3 regions of the Bacillus hominis genome follow, and region 3 is predicted to be linked to each of the others. Evidence: riboswitches for the same ligand, from Rfam matches in the RefSeq annotation. Region 3 holds a riboswitch; each other region holds the start of a gene.

Region 1 (5,151 bases), 710 kb from region 3:
CGTGTGCTTTTTCTAGTAAAATATCAGAAAATTGCTCAGATGTATATCCTTCTGGTACAGGAAGCCATGCGAAGAATGACCCTGTTGGAATATCTACATTCCAACCAATTGAGTGACAAGCTGAAATAAGAGCATTTCTCCTAGATTCGTAACTATTTACAAGATCTGTTACACAAGACTGTGAACTTAATAGCGCTTCGCGGGCTGCGTCTTGAACTGCACCAAAAATACTAACATACATATGATCTTGCAATAGGTTAATTGTTTCGATGACACTTTCATTCCCGACTGCAAAAGCAATACGCCACCCAGCCATATTGAAAGTTTTTGATAATGTGTAAATTTCAATTCCTGTATCTTTGGCCCCATCTGCTTGCAAGAAACTAACGGGTTTTTGACCATCAAATCCGATAGCACCGTAAGCAAAATCATGAACAACTAATATATTATGTTTATTAGCAAAATGAATGGTTTCATCAAAAAAATCTTTTGATGCAGTAGCGCCAGTAGGATTGTTTGGATAGTTTAAAAACATTAACTTTGCGTGCTCGGCGATAGAGTCATCAATCTTCGTATAATCCGGTAAAAAGTTATTTTCTGCAATAAGCGGCATTGTTTCAAATTTTGCTTTTGCTAAAGCAACCCCGGATAAATAATCTGGATAGCCTGGATCTGGAACGAGAATAGTATCACCAGGGTTTGTAAAACAAATTGGCAATTCTACTAATCCAGCTTTTCCACCAAACAAAATAGCAACTTCAGTTTCGGGATTTACTACTACATCATATTCACGTTGATAGAATGTTGCCACGGCTTCTTTTAAACTTTCATGTCCGCGAAATGGCGGATATTTATGATGAATGGTCTTTTCGGCAGCATCTTGTAAAGCTTTTACGATATGCTGCGGTGTTGGTTGATCTGGATTACCTTGACCTAGATTAATAACATCGTGACCAGCTGCAACGACTTTGTTAACTTTTGCAACAAGTGAAGCAAAAAATTGTGTTGGCAATGATGTTACTATCTCAGAAGGTTGAAATAATTTCATACTTTCCACCTCTTTTGAAAGTTGTTACAATTCTAGTGACAAATGATATAATCTTTCCAGTATTTTGTAAAGAAAAAAATAAGAATGGGGCTGACAAAATGAAAGTCGCATGTATTCAAATGGATATTGTCTTTGGAGATGTAGAAAAAAATATTGAGAACGCTAAAAATAAAATTAGTGAAGCGATGAAGGAAAGACCAGATGTTATCGTCTTACCAGAACTATGGACAACAGGATATGATTTAACGAGACTTTCTGAAATTGCAGATAGGAATGGATTAGAAACGAAAGAAAAGTTGAAAGAATGGTCGAAGCAATATGGTGTACATATTGTTGGTGGTTCCATAGCAAAGCAAACAGAGCAAGGTGTTACCAATACAATGTATGTTGTAAACAAGGAAGGAGAGCTAGTCAATGAATATAGTAAAGTGCATTTATTTCAGCTGATGGATGAACATAAATATTTAGTAGCGGGTAATGAGACAGGTGAATTTAAGCTAGATGATGTAGAGTGTGCTGGCACAATTTGTTATGATATTCGCTTTCCGGAGTGGATGCGTGTTCATACTGCTAAAGGTGCAAAAGTTTTATTTGTTGTAGCAGAATGGCCATTAGTTCGTCTAGCACATTGGCGCTTGCTTCTGCAGGCGAGAGCAGTTGAAAATCAGTGTTATGTTGTTGCCTGTAATAGGGCAGGGAAGGACCCAAATAATGAATTTGCAGGTCATTCTTTAATTGTCGATCCTTGGGGTGAAATGGTGGTAGAGGCAAATGAAGAGGAATCCATTTTGTTTGGCGAACTTAAATTCGAGAAAATTCAAGAGGTTCGTAAAGGGATTCCAGTTTTTGCAGATCGTCGTCCAGAATTATACAAATAAAATATTGACAAGTGATTTTTATTCTTGGTATAGTCTTCAACATAAAGTTAAAAATTCAAAAAATTATACAACTCTTATCAAGAGCAGGTGGAGGGATTTGGCCCGATGAAGCCCAGCAACCGACCGTAATACCATTGTGAAATGGGGCGTGTATTTACGCCAAAAGGCACGGTGCTAATTCCAGCAGAAAGTATACTTTCTGGCAGATAAGAGGGGAGAAGATTAACTTCAAACCTCTTTCTTTGTGGAAAGAGGTTTTTCTGCGTCAGAAAAACCTCTGAATTAAAAAAAGGGGGAGAAGACGATGGGATATTATTCATTAACAGAAGTAACGGCTGTACAATATGCGAAAGAACATGGCTATTTTGAAAAGAAATCAAATGTCATCTGTCATGAAATTGGAGATGGAAACTTAAATTACGTGTTCAAATTAGATGATGGAGAGAAGTCGATTATAATAAAACAAGCACTTCCATATGCGAAAGTAGTTGGTGAGAGCTGGCCGTTGTCTATAAAAAGAGCAACGATTGAAAGTAAGGCATTACAAATTTTTGCGAAGTATGTACCAGAATACGTTCCGGAAGTATACAGTCATGATGAGAAGTTGGCAGTGACGGTAATAGAAGACCTATCAAGACTAACAATTACAAGAAGAGGGTTAATAGACGGAGAGGAGTATCCACTTTTATCTCAGCATATCGGTCGTTTTCTAGCAAATGTTTTATTTTATACTTCAGATTTCGGTCTACAGTCAGAAGAGAAAAGGGTACTAGAGGGTACATTTGTAAATCCAGACCTTTGTAAAATAACAGAAGATTTAGTGTTTACAGATCCGTTTGGGCATTACGATACGAATGATTATGAGCCAGAGTTACAACTAGCGGTTGATGAACTGTGGAGTGACAAAACTTTAAAATTAAAAGTAGCACAGTATAAGTATAAGTTTTTAACGAGAAAAGAAGCGCTCATTCATGGGGATTTACATACTGGTAGTATATTTTCATCGCCTTCTGAAACGAAAGTAATTGATCCAGAATTTGCAACGTACGGTCCATTTGGATTTGATCTTGGTCAATTTATTGCAAATTTATTATTAAATGCATTATCTAGAGAAGAAGAACAGAGAAATGTACTATTTTTCCATATAGAAAAAACATGGAGTCATTTTGTAGAAACTTTTACGAAGTTATGGATTGGAGAAGGTGTAGAAGCATATACGAAAGAAAAACAATGGTTACCAATTATTTTGCAAAATATCTTTACTGATGCTGTCGGATTTGCAGGATGTGAATTAATTCGAAGAACAATTGGTTTAGCTCATGTAGCTGATTTAGATGAAATAGCAAATAAAGAAAAAAGAATTCAAGCTAAGAAACAAGCCCTAAACTTAGGAAAAGAACTAATAAAATATGAATCTAAGAGTGCTGATATTCAACTGTTTCGAACATTATTTCAACAAACAGTTTCGGGGGGCATAAAAGCATGAGCATGATTGTTACTGTGCCGAGATCTGTAAGTTGGAAAGGTGATACAATTGCGGTATTAAATCAAACAAAGTTGCCTCATAGTACAGAATATAAAACGTTGACGACTATTGAAGAGGTATGGAAAAGTATCATAATGTTAGAAGTACGCGGAGCGCCTGCAATTGGAATTGTAGCTGCGTTTGGTTTGGCGCTTGCGGCAAAGAAATATAATACTGTACATATTGAGGAGTTTCAAAAGAAGTTTAATAGAGATTGTAATTATTTAGGGACATCACGTCCGACGGCAGTGAATTTATTTTGGGCAATTGATCGCATGAGAGAATCAATTCGAGAGATTACTACAATAAAAGAAGCGCAAAAAATATTAGAAGAAGAAGCGCTTCGCATTCAGCAGGAAGATGAAGAGGTGTGCCGGAGTATTGGAGAGCATGCGTTAACATGCTTTAAAGACGGTGATAACATTTTAACAATTTGTAACGCTGGGAGTATTGCAACTGCACGATATGGTACTGCATTAGCCCCTTTTTATATCGGAAAAGAGAAAGGTGTGCGTTTACATGCATACGCGTGTGAAACGAGACCGGTTTTACAAGGTGGTCGTTTAACGACATGGGAATTGAAGCAAGCAGACATTGATGTAACGCTTATTACGGATAATACTGCAGCACATGCAATTCGAACGAAAGAAATTAATGCGATTATTGTAGGAGCAGATCGAATCGTTGAAAACGGTGATACTGCTAATAAAATAGGAACATTAAATTTAGCTATATTAGCAAAGTATTTCGGTATCCCATTTTACGTTGCAGCACCTTTATCTACATTTGATACTACGAAACAAACAGGTGCTGAAATTGTCATTGAAGAAAGAGATGAAACAGAAGTTACGAAAATTTTTGGGAAACAAGTGGCGCCACTTGGAACGCCTGTATTTAACCCTGCATTTGACGTAACACCGCATGGATTAATTACAGGAATTATAACTGAGAAAGGTATTTTACGTGGAGATTATAAGCAAAAAATTACGTCATTATTTGAAAAAACAAGCTAATCACAAAGAGCTTGTTTTTTTATGCCTAAGATTCTCTTTTCCTCTTATTTATGTAATGAAGGGAGGAGAGAAAGATGGAAGAGTGGATCGGGATGATAGGTAATGTGGGATTTCCAATTGTTGTAACGTTATATTTACTACATCGCATTGAAAGTAAATTAGACGGAGTGATTGTTGCAATTGAGAAACTCCCTAAACAATTACTAAAGTAGGAAGATCTTCGCGATAGAAAGTAAAATAAGGTTTGCTCTTCGTGAGCAAACTTTATTTTTTATCCCGCATTAACTGCCCGTAAAAGCCCGATTGGTGAAGGCTAATAATCAGTGGGGGATGAACAAAACCTCCACTGATTAAAGTTTCACTTTATTGAGCAGTATATCCACCATCGATAACAACAGCTTGACCAGTTATGCCTTTTGCCTTTTCACTTGCTAAAAACATAGCATAATCTGCAATTTCTTGTACTTGCAACAAGCGCTTCTGCGGTACAAGAGGATAAATAACATCTTCTAAAACATTTTCAAGTGGTACATTTCGTGTAGTTGCTAAATCTTGTAGTTGATTTCGTACAAGGGGAGTATCAACATATCCGGGACAAAGAGCGTTTACAGTAATTCCATGAGTTGCTCCCTCTAAAGCAGCCACTTTTGTTAATCCGATTACGCCATGTTTCGCACTATTATAAGC
Region 2 (5,151 bases), 4.2 Mb from region 3:
TGTACGTTCAAAATAACTTCTTTGTATATCCCAAAATGCGCCCTTTCCCCAGTCACTATAACGTGATAACCCGAGCAAAAATTTCGGCGCAGCTATAATATCTTCTTCTTTTAATTTGCTGTACTCTTTCAACTTATGTTGATCTTCTGCCAGTACATAATCTGTCACATACATTTCTTTTAAAAATGAATTTGGGGCAACAGAAATACGTGCTAAATGCATACGTATATTCTCGTCCCTTCGCACTTTATTCTTAAAGTATGAAGAGTATTCTTTATAATCTAGTACCTTCGTATGCGTTTCATACAATTCATCGTTTGTTAACTGTAGCGTCACATCTAAAATCACACCAAACAATCCGTATCCACCAATTACATACGGAAACAAATCAGCATTTTCTTTTCTACTTACATTACGCACCGTACCATCTGCCATTAACAATCTGAATGACTCTACTGTATCAATCAATGCTTCATGACGAATATCACGCCCATGTACATTTACACTTAATGAACCACCAACAGTAAAAATATTTTGAGATTGCATCACTTGAACTGCAAGACCATATGGATTGATTTTCTTTTGAATATCATTCCATGTGACACCGCTTTGTACCCTAATCCTCTTCTTCTCCGGATCGAATTCTAATATTTCATTATACCCTTTCATATCAAGCATCGTACCGTTCGGATAATACGTCTGCCCGCCTTGGCTATGTTGCATACCTGCAATAGAAATCTTCTCTCCAGAAACATTCGCATCTTGCACTAACTTTTTTAATGAACTTTCATCCTCAGCATTTTCAACACGTTTAATTTTCGTTGGAAGCAACTTTCCTACATCACTCATAATAGGATGATCCAGTTGCTCTTTGTATGTATATATAGATGTTGTGAGCAACACTGTATACGCTACAATTACAACTGCTATCTTTCTTTTTTTCAAATGGCACTCTCCTCTTCTAACGTTCTTCCTCTTCATATTGTACCTATTTTCCTACGAAGAAGGTATTAACAAAAAAGAGAGAGACCCTTTGTTTTAGGTCCCTCCCTCATCAAGACTGTTACTTTGCTACTGGCAATTGTATTGGCTCAAACTTTTCGTACGATGTATATTTTGCATTCGTAATAATGTGTGCCTTATCCTCACCATTACTACTCATAATCATATCTATCTTCGCTGATTCATATTTAAAATCTTTTGTAATGATATATTCTGCATCCACTTCTTCTATCTTTGCGTTTTGTGCTTGTAGCATTTTCTTCTGCGTTTCATCCATGCTAGCTAACATACTCTCTGTTTCTTGCCCTTTTAATATGAACTTCAGTTTATATTTGTCTCCGCTTTTCTCCATCTTCATTTTATCTAAAACTACTGCTGGCACTTCTAAATTATCTACAATATCTTGAGTTGCTTTCATTCCGCTAGCATTTAATTGCTCCTCCGGTACAGATATAACTTCTCCTGTATTAGGATTTTTCACCTGACCAGCAACTTTACCGTCCACAGCATAGACTACAACATCTGTACCAGAAACATTCATTTCAGAGCGAGAATTCTTTTTCTTTGGCTCTAATTGCATTTTAGCCTTTAGAATATTCATCTCTGTTCCTTCAGCTTTTATCCCTACATCATATGTCATCGTTACATTTTCCTCGTTTTTAAAAGCTTCATTCGCTTTCTTGAAAACATCCTTCGCTGCTAATTCCTTTTCTTTTTGTACCGATTCTTTTTTCGGTTCATCAGTTTTTGTTGTTTTCTCATTACTACACCCTGCACCTAAAATAACTGCAAGGACTAAACTAGAAGTTAAAATAAGTTTTTTCATAATTCCCCCTCCTTTCCAAAAGGATATCATCTATTTTCCTTTTAAATCCATATATTTTTAAATATTTCTATCTAATTTTATTCCTCTCATAACAACATGTTTCAAGAAACACTTAAATATGATGTAAAGAAAACAACTAAATTCAGGAGGTCATTATGAAAGCGATTATTTGCACAAAGTACGGACCACCTAATGTTCTCAAGCTCCAACATGTAAAAAAACCTACACCTAAAAAAAATGAAGTATTAGTGAAAATTCACGCAACAAGTGTAACGACTGGAGATTGTAGAATACGGGGCTTTAATAGCCCACTCTTATTTTGGGTTCCTATGCGGATCATATTAGGTTTCAGAAAACCGAGAAAACCTATACTCGGCGTAGAATTATCCGGGGAAATTGAAGAAGTAGGAACGGATGTAACTCTATTTAAAAAAGGAGACCAAGTTTTTGCATTAACAGAGCTTAATGTTGGTGGTTATGCAGAATATACATGTGTACATGAAAGTGGATTAGTAGCATTAAAACCTACCAATGTGACGTATGAAGAAGCTGCAGTTATTCCTTTTGGCGGAACTTCGGCATTACACTTCCTAAGAAAGGCCCGTATAAAAAGAGGGCAACAAGTGCTCATATACGGCGCATCTGGATCCGTAGGAACAGCTGCCGTACAACTTGCTAAATATTTCGGAGCGACCGTTACGGCTGTTTGTAGTAATTCAAATTTTGAACTAGTACAATCTTTAGGGGCTAATCACGTAATTGATTATACGAAAGAAGATTTTACAAAGCGAGATGAACGCTACGATATTATATTTGATGCAGTTGGAAAAATTAAAAAATCTCATTGCAAGAAAGCATTAACCGCTAACGGTAAATACGTGTCAGTCAATGGAATGATGGCAAAAGTAAGTAAAGAAGATATGTTTCTACTAAAAAAACTAACTGAAACAGAAAATCTAAAGCCTGTTATTGATAGAACTTACCCGTTAGAAGAAATTTCAGAGGCTCATACGTACGTAGAGATAGGACATAAAAAAGGTAATATTTCCATTACCTTAAAATAAAATATATTCAGAAAATAATGTTGACAATTCTTTTTGTAAGATTTACTATTAGTACCATATTTAAAAACTACATACACATACTCTTATCAAGAGTGGCGGAGGGACTGGCCCGATGATGCCCGGCAACCGAGCTTATAACGTATAAGCTAAGGTGCTAATTCCTGCAGAACGATTTTCGTTTTGGAAGATAAGAGAGGAACCTATTTCGTCTATTCGGCACCTCTCTTATTTTTGAGAGGTGCTTTTTATTTTGAAACGTATATTAAGGGGGAATTATAGATGAAAAAGGTATTATTAAGTATTGTAAGTGGAGCTGTATTATTGTTAGGTGCATGTGGTGCTAATTCTGATAAAGAGGTAAAAGCATTAGATGAGAAAAAGATTACCGTTGGTGTAACAGGCGGACCTCATGAACAAATTTTTGAGAAGGTGAAAGAAGTTGCAGCAAAAGATGGGCTCGAAATTGATGTAAAAGTATTTAATGATTACGTAGCACCGAACGTATCTTTAGATGAAAAAAGCCTTGATGTAAATAGCTATCAAACTAAATCTTATTTAGATGTATTTAAAGCCGAACGAAACATGAAATTAACTGAAGTATTTTCAACAGTAACATTCCCTATGGGCGTATATTCTAAAGACATAAAAGATGTAAAAGACTTAAAAGATGGCGACGCAATTGCTGTCCCAAACGATCCAACAAATGAACTTCGCGCTTTAAAGCTCTTTGAAAAAGCAGGCGTTTTAAAAGTTGATCCAAAGGCTACAGAAAAAGCGACTGCAAAAGATGTAATTGAAAATCCAAAAAACTTAAAGATTGTTGAATTAGAGGCATCTCAATTACCAACGCAGCTAAGTGAAGTGAAAGCAGCCGCAATTAACACGAACTTCGCATTAGGTGCAAAATTAAGTCCAGCGAAAGATTCTATTTTCCGCGAAGGAAAAGATTCACCATATGTGAACTGGGTTGTTGTTCGCACAGAGAACAAAGATGATGCAGTTGTAAATAAATTAAAGAAAGCTTATCAATCTAAAGAAGTAAAAGATTTCATTGAGAAAAAATTCGATGGTTCTGTTTTACCGTCTTGGTAGGAGCTGACTATAATGATTGAATTAAAAAACGTCTCCAAAGTATTTACAACAAAAAAAGGGAATGTTGAGGCTCTTAAATCTACTTCTCTTAAAGTAGAAAAGGGCGCGGTATTTGGAATCATTGGATATAGCGGTGCTGGTAAAAGTACATTAATTCGCTGTGTAAATTTATTAGAAAAACCAACGACAGGAAATATCATTGTAAACGATCAAGACTTAACAACCTTATCGACAAAAGAACTTGCAAAAGCGAGGCAAAAAATCGGCATGATTTTTCAAGGCTTCAATTTACTTAAAACCATTACCGTTTATGAAAACATCGCACTCCCCTTACGTCTATCTGGTCTGCCCAAAAATGAAATTGAAAAAAGGGTAGAAAAGTATTTACGCATTGTTGATCTCTTTAATAAAAAAGATGCCTATCCAAGTGAATTATCTGGTGGTCAAAAACAACGTGTAGCGATCGCTCGCGCACTATCTCATGAGCCTGAAGTTTTATTAAGTGATGAAGCAACGAGCGCATTAGATCCGGAAACGACCGATTCTATTCTTGATTTATTATTAAAGATTAATGAAGAAATCGGGATTACGATTTTACTAATTACACACGAAATGAACGTCATCCAGCGTATATGTGATCAAGTTGCCGTTATGGAACATGGAGCAGTAGTCGAAAGCGGGACTGTGAAAGATATTTTCACAAACCCACAACATGTAACAACGAAAAAATTTGTAAATAGCGCATTCGCAGCGAAGATTCCAGAAGAAGTACAGAAAGCGCTACAAAGCACTGGTGAGATCGTAACACTTTCATTTATAGGGACCCCTTCAGGGGAACCGGCATTAGCTGTCGCTACAAAACGTTTCCAAGTATATCCGAACATTCTATCCGGTAATATTACACAGCTAAAACATGAAGCATATGGGAAACTTGTCGTTCATATGCAAGGTGAAGAAAATGAAGTACACCGTGCTTTATCATTTTTACAAGAGCAAGGGATCATCGTAGAAGGAGGTAGAACTGATTATGGGAAACAAGTCCTTTTTGGATGAATGGGGTAACGTAATATGGGAAGCAACCATTCAAACATTTCAAATGACATCTATTTCACTACTTATCTCTATCCTTATTGCATTGCCACTTGGTGTCACACTTGTTTTAACGAG
Region 3 (5,151 bases):
TGCGGATAGGAAAATACTCAGTAATTCCCATAAACATAATTAACAACAAAAGCAGTATAAGATGAGAAGGCATTTTACTTAAAAATAAAGAAACGATAAAAGCAATTAAACCAAGAAAAGAGATAGAATAAATATAAAAACTAGCTACTCGCTCTCTCATAGAAGTAAAATCTATCTTTTTCAAAACAATCCCTCCCTCAAAAAATTTATCCCGCTATTTACGGGCAGTAAGACTCCCACCTCAAAAGTCAGGTGGGAGCCCTGCTGCCCGTAAACGCCCGATTGGTGAAGGCTAATAATCAGTAGGGAGTGAACAAAACCCCAACTGATTATAGTTTCACTTTATTATCATCATTATCTACTAAAAAACCGGCACTGGCAAAATGAGAATGTTCCCATTAGCCAATAACCGGTTGTGCACTGTCCCTTAGAAGGGGTGACACAATATTAGTATAAAACAGGCCTCTCCATTCCGCTACCCATCAAATGTTATATTTGTAAATATATTCTATGTCTATCGTATAGAACTAAAGATGTATATGAATCACTTTCATAATTGTTTGTATGGAGCTGCTCCGCAACCAAACGTGACCTTTACTGGCTATTTACAACGTGAAGAGAGTTTATTACACAATTGTAAATTTTAGTTTACTAAATGATACATAAGGTGAAATATCGCTTTATTTCTATATTCATTATATCAAAAAGATACATAACTAAATATATTTGTAATAAAAACCCATAAAAATCAAAATATGGTTATATAGTATTTTTACTGTATGATGATTTTAAGAAATTCCCCTTAAAATCAACTTACTCACATACCTTTATACAGTAATTGTTCCCCAATTTCTGTATATCAAAAAACCTTTCATTCATTTGAAAGGTTTTTTTGAACCTGCGCATATTCTTCTTTCGTATTCACATTTATAAACCATTCTGCATTTGCTTGTACATCTTCTCCGGCAACATATTTCACATTACATTGTGATAAAAGCTGCCCCATGCTTCTTCGCTCTTCCTGAAGTAAAGTGTAAATCTTCTCTTTCACACGGTTATGATACGCCGCAAGTAACGGTTGTTTTCTTCCATTAATAATAGGTACAACCGCATCATACTCATCACTCGTTTGTTCTAATAAAATAGTAAACCACTCTTGTGAAACGTTTGGTGCATCGCAAGGCATAATAGCGTACCAATCCGCTTCGATATATTCCATTCCTGATACAATTCCAGCAAGTGGTCCGTTTCCTTTATAGTGCGGAATATCTTCTATAACAGGAACTTGTACTAGTTGCTCCACTCGCTCTTTTATATCAAAATGACTAATGACTACAACTTCTTGAAGCGTACTTGTCATCACTTTCAAAATATGCTCAACAAAAGTACTCCCACCCCAACTCGCTAGCGCTTTCGGTTCACCGAATCTACTCGACATACCACCTGCTAATACAATTCCAACAAATTTACTCATTGGCGATGCAGCTCAAATGTAATATGACCTAACTCCGGTAAAATCAACTTATTCATCGCAAGACGAACTGCTCCGCTAGATCCCGGCATTGAGAAGACTACTTTGCGCCCAATCGTACCGCCGATTGCTCTACTTAACATCGCACTACTTCCGATATCTTCTAGGTAACTTATCATGCGGAATAACTCACCAAATCCAACAATTTCTTTATCTAATAACACTGACACTGCCTCAATCGTTACATCACGTTTCGTAATACCAGTTCCGCCATTAGTTAGTACGACATCTACATCTTCCCTATGATAACCAGCTAACACTGCTTGCTGAATACTTTCTTTATCATCTTTTACAATTTCATAAGAGGTCACTGTATGACCTGCTTCTTTTAACAATTCATGTAATAGTTGCCCGCTCTTATCTGTCTCTTCCGTACGTGTATCGGAAATCGTAACAATTTTACAGCGTACTTCTTTTGGTGCTTGTTTTTTATGTTCAGTTACACTCATTTTCATCTTTCCTTTCTTGAAGACTTTTCTCTATTTTATCATACATATCTTTACACAATTATGTATGAAGCCAACGATGAAGCATGATACAATATAAGTATGAACACCCACAAAAAGGAAAATAAAAGAGTGTATTTTTTATACTCTTAGACTCCACATCATTAGCTACTCTTTAACTCACCTTATATTTTCTACATAATACATTTAATTTTTAAATTTACACTACAAAATAAATCGGAGGTCTACATATTATGGAACTTTATAAAAAATTAACAACGACATTCATCCTCTTATTTATAGCTTCAATCACCGTGGGATTTTCTCTAAAAGGAGCAATTCCATACGCTACATTAGTAAGTATTATATTCGCGACGCTATTTTTACTGAGCAGTGCTTTTTGCGCAGGAAAAGCGCGCCAACTGAAAGGATGATTTTCTATGTTCCGTAAGAAACCAATCCTTTGTAAATCATGTGAAAAGGAAATACAAACATATGAAAAATCGTGGATTCATATGCCATTTCCGGCAAGCGGCATGACTAATATGAAAAAGTATATTGAGCTAGAAGGAGAAGTGCATTGTAATTCATGTATTCAAATAATAAGTAAAATAAAATAAAAAAAGCTTTGCGCTCACCGCGCAAAGCTTTTTTTCATATATTATAGACCAGCTTGCTCTTTTAAAGCTACAGCTTTGTCTGTACGTTCCCATGAAAGATCTACATCAGTACGTCCGAAGTGGCCGTAAGCTGCTGTTTGTTTGTAAATTGGGCGACGTAAGTCTAGCATTTTAATAATACCAGCTGGGCGAAGATCGAAGTTGTTACGAACTAGTTCTACTAGTACGTCTTCAGATACTTTACCAGTGCCAAATGTATCAACTGAAATTGATACTGGTTGTGCTACGCCGATTGCGTATGCAAGTTGTACTTCTGCTTTGTCAGCAAGACCAGCTGCTACGATGTTTTTCGCAACATAACGAGCTGCATATGCTGCAGAACGGTCAACTTTCGTTGCATCTTTACCAGAGAATGCACCACCGCCATGGCGAGCGTATCCACCGTAAGTATCAACGATGATTTTACGTCCTGTTAAACCAGCATCACCTTGTGGTCCACCAATTACGAAGCGGCCAGTTGGGTTAATGAAGAATTTCGTTTCTCCATCCATTAATTCTGCTGGAACTACAGCTTTAATTACATGCTCTTTTAAATCGCGATCGATTTCTTCCCATGTAACATCTGGATGATGCTGTGTAGAAATTACAATTGTATCCACACGTACAGGTTTACCATTTTCATCATACTCAACTGTAACTTGCGTTTTTCCATCCGGACGTAAGTATGATAATGTGTCATCTTTACGTACTTCAGTTAAACGGCGAGCTAATTTGTGAGCAAGCGAGATTGGAAGTGGCATTAATTCTTGTGTTTCATTACATGCGAAACCAAACATTAAACCTTGGTCTCCTGCACCAATTGCCTCAATCTCAGCGTCAGTCATTAGACCTTCGCGTGCTTCTAGCGCTTGGTCAACACCCATAGCGATGTCAGCAGATTGCTCATCGATAGATGTTAAAACTGCACAAGTTTCTGCATCGAATCCGTATTTTGCGCGTGTGTAACCAATGCCTTGAATTGTTTCACGAACGATTTTCGGAATATCTACATAAGTAGAAGTCGTAATTTCCCCCGCTACCAATACTAAACCAGTTGTTACAGTTGTTTCACAAGCCACACGTGCATTTGCGTCCTTTGATAAGATCGCATCTAAAATTGAATCAGAAATTTGGTCACAAATTTTATCTGGATGTCCTTCAGTTACAGACTCAGATGTGAACAGATGACGTTTTTTTGTCATGTGGTAAACCTCCCTACAGTAATTGTATATATTGTACGGAACTCATCCTTAATTTGCCACAAACTGCGACATACATTTATTCTCCCACACAAGCATACAGAAAAACCTTTCCCACTTAACATAGAGGAAAGGTTTAATTTGCTACTTGCATACTGCTTTTTGCCCTTTGCTCTTATCGTTCGAGACCATTAGCCTCGCACAGGTTTTAGCACCTATTCACCTGTATTTACCACTACAAGTGAGGTTGCTGGGCTTCATCGGGCCTGTCCCTCCGCCAGCTCGGGATAAGAGAGTATCCGTCCCAACCTATACTAAAGAAATGATATTCATTTGTCAATTAATATTCACATTTTCCTAAAAGTTTTTCTCAATACGTATAGAATGAAATATTAATAAGGAAATAATACATTCACACAAACAAAAATAAATAAATAGTATACATTATTTATATAATTGTGTTATACTCTTGATGGGGATTACGAGGAATATTTCATTAAATGAAAAGGATGGTATATAAATATGAGTACTGTGAATGTCCAAATTGGTTTACATGAATTATTGAACGGAAGCAATGCACAGATTCAATTAAGTGTTCCGCAATTAGTGGAAAAAGTATTAATGCGAAACGAAGGGAAATTAACTTCTACTGGTGCCGTTTCTGCTTCAACAGGAAAATACACAGGACGTTCTCCTAAAGATAAATTTATTGTGAAGGAAGCATCGGTTGCTGACAAAATTGCTTGGGGAGCCGTGAACCAACCGATCTCTGAAGAACATTTTAATAAATTATATACAAAAGTTTTAGAATACTTAAAAGAAAAAGAAGAGTTATTCGTCTTCAAAGGATTTGCTGGCGCTGATCGCAACTATCGCCTACCAATTCAAGTTGTTAACGAATATGCATGGCATAATTTGTTCGTACATCAATTATTTATTCGTCCAAATGAAGAAGAATTAACAACTCACGAATCAGAGTTCACAATTGTTTCTGCACCAAACTTCAAAGCAGATCCAGCAATTGACGGTACAAATTCTGAAGCATTCATTATGGTTTCATTCGAACAACGTATCGTACTAATCGGTGGTACAGAATACGCTGGAGAAATGAAAAAATCAATCTTCTCTATTATGAACTTCTTACTACCTGAACAAGACATTCTTTCTATGCACTGCTCTTCAAATGTAGGCGAAGAAGGCGACGTAGCACTATTCTTCGGTTTATCTGGAACAGGCAAAACAACATTATCTGCTGATCCAAACCGTAAATTAATCGGTGACGATGAGCACGGTTGGTCTGATAACGGTGTATTCAA

The links. Region 3 has a riboswitch for S-adenosylmethionine ahead of metK (methionine adenosyltransferase). Riboswitches for the same ligand answer to the same signal wherever they lie in the genome.
Region 1: another riboswitch for S-adenosylmethionine. It lies ahead of mtnK (S-methyl-5-thioribose kinase); the one in region 3 lies ahead of metK (methionine adenosyltransferase).
Region 2: another riboswitch for S-adenosylmethionine. It lies ahead of QUF93_RS03400 (MetQ/NlpA family ABC transporter substrate-binding protein); the one in region 3 lies ahead of metK (methionine adenosyltransferase).

The regions. Positions count from the first base shown of each region.
Region 1 covers NZ_JAUCFS010000005.1:3,647,756-3,652,906, reverse strand. Annotated here, with positions in the region: gene QUF93_RS21365 (pyridoxal phosphate-dependent aminotransferase) at 1-1,048, opposite strand, end outside; gene QUF93_RS21360 (carbon-nitrogen family hydrolase) at 1,063-1,926, shown strand; SAM riboswitch class I at 1,998-2,139, shown strand; gene mtnK (S-methyl-5-thioribose kinase) at 2,231-3,412, shown strand; gene mtnA (S-methyl-5-thioribose-1-phosphate isomerase) at 3,409-4,464, shown strand; gene QUF93_RS21345 (YvrJ family protein) at 4,539-4,676, shown strand; gene QUF93_RS21340 (3-hydroxybutyrate dehydrogenase) at 4,828-5,151, opposite strand, start outside.
Region 2 covers NZ_JAUCFS010000005.1:171,586-176,736, reverse strand. Annotated here, with positions in the region: gene QUF93_RS03415 (FAD-binding oxidoreductase) at 1-945, opposite strand, end outside; gene QUF93_RS03410 (hypothetical protein) at 1,064-1,828, opposite strand; gene QUF93_RS03405 (NAD(P)-dependent alcohol dehydrogenase) at 1,984-2,892, shown strand; SAM riboswitch class I at 2,973-3,086, shown strand; gene QUF93_RS03400 (MetQ/NlpA family ABC transporter substrate-binding protein) at 3,172-3,984, shown strand; gene QUF93_RS03395 (methionine ABC transporter ATP-binding protein) at 3,997-5,037, shown strand; gene QUF93_RS03390 (methionine ABC transporter permease) at 5,012-5,151, shown strand, end outside.
Region 3 covers NZ_JAUCFS010000005.1:4,356,078-4,361,228, forward strand. Annotated here, with positions in the region: gene QUF93_RS25185 (GAF domain-containing sensor histidine kinase) at 1-184, opposite strand, end outside; gene QUF93_RS25190 (molybdenum cofactor guanylyltransferase) at 872-1,474, opposite strand; gene QUF93_RS25195 (MogA/MoaB family molybdenum cofactor biosynthesis protein) at 1,471-1,980, opposite strand; gene QUF93_RS25200 (hypothetical protein) at 2,232-2,411, shown strand; gene QUF93_RS25205 (hypothetical protein) at 2,418-2,597, shown strand; gene metK (methionine adenosyltransferase) at 2,639-3,838, opposite strand; SAM riboswitch class I at 4,008-4,129, opposite strand; gene pckA (phosphoenolpyruvate carboxykinase (ATP)) at 4,358-5,151, shown strand, end outside.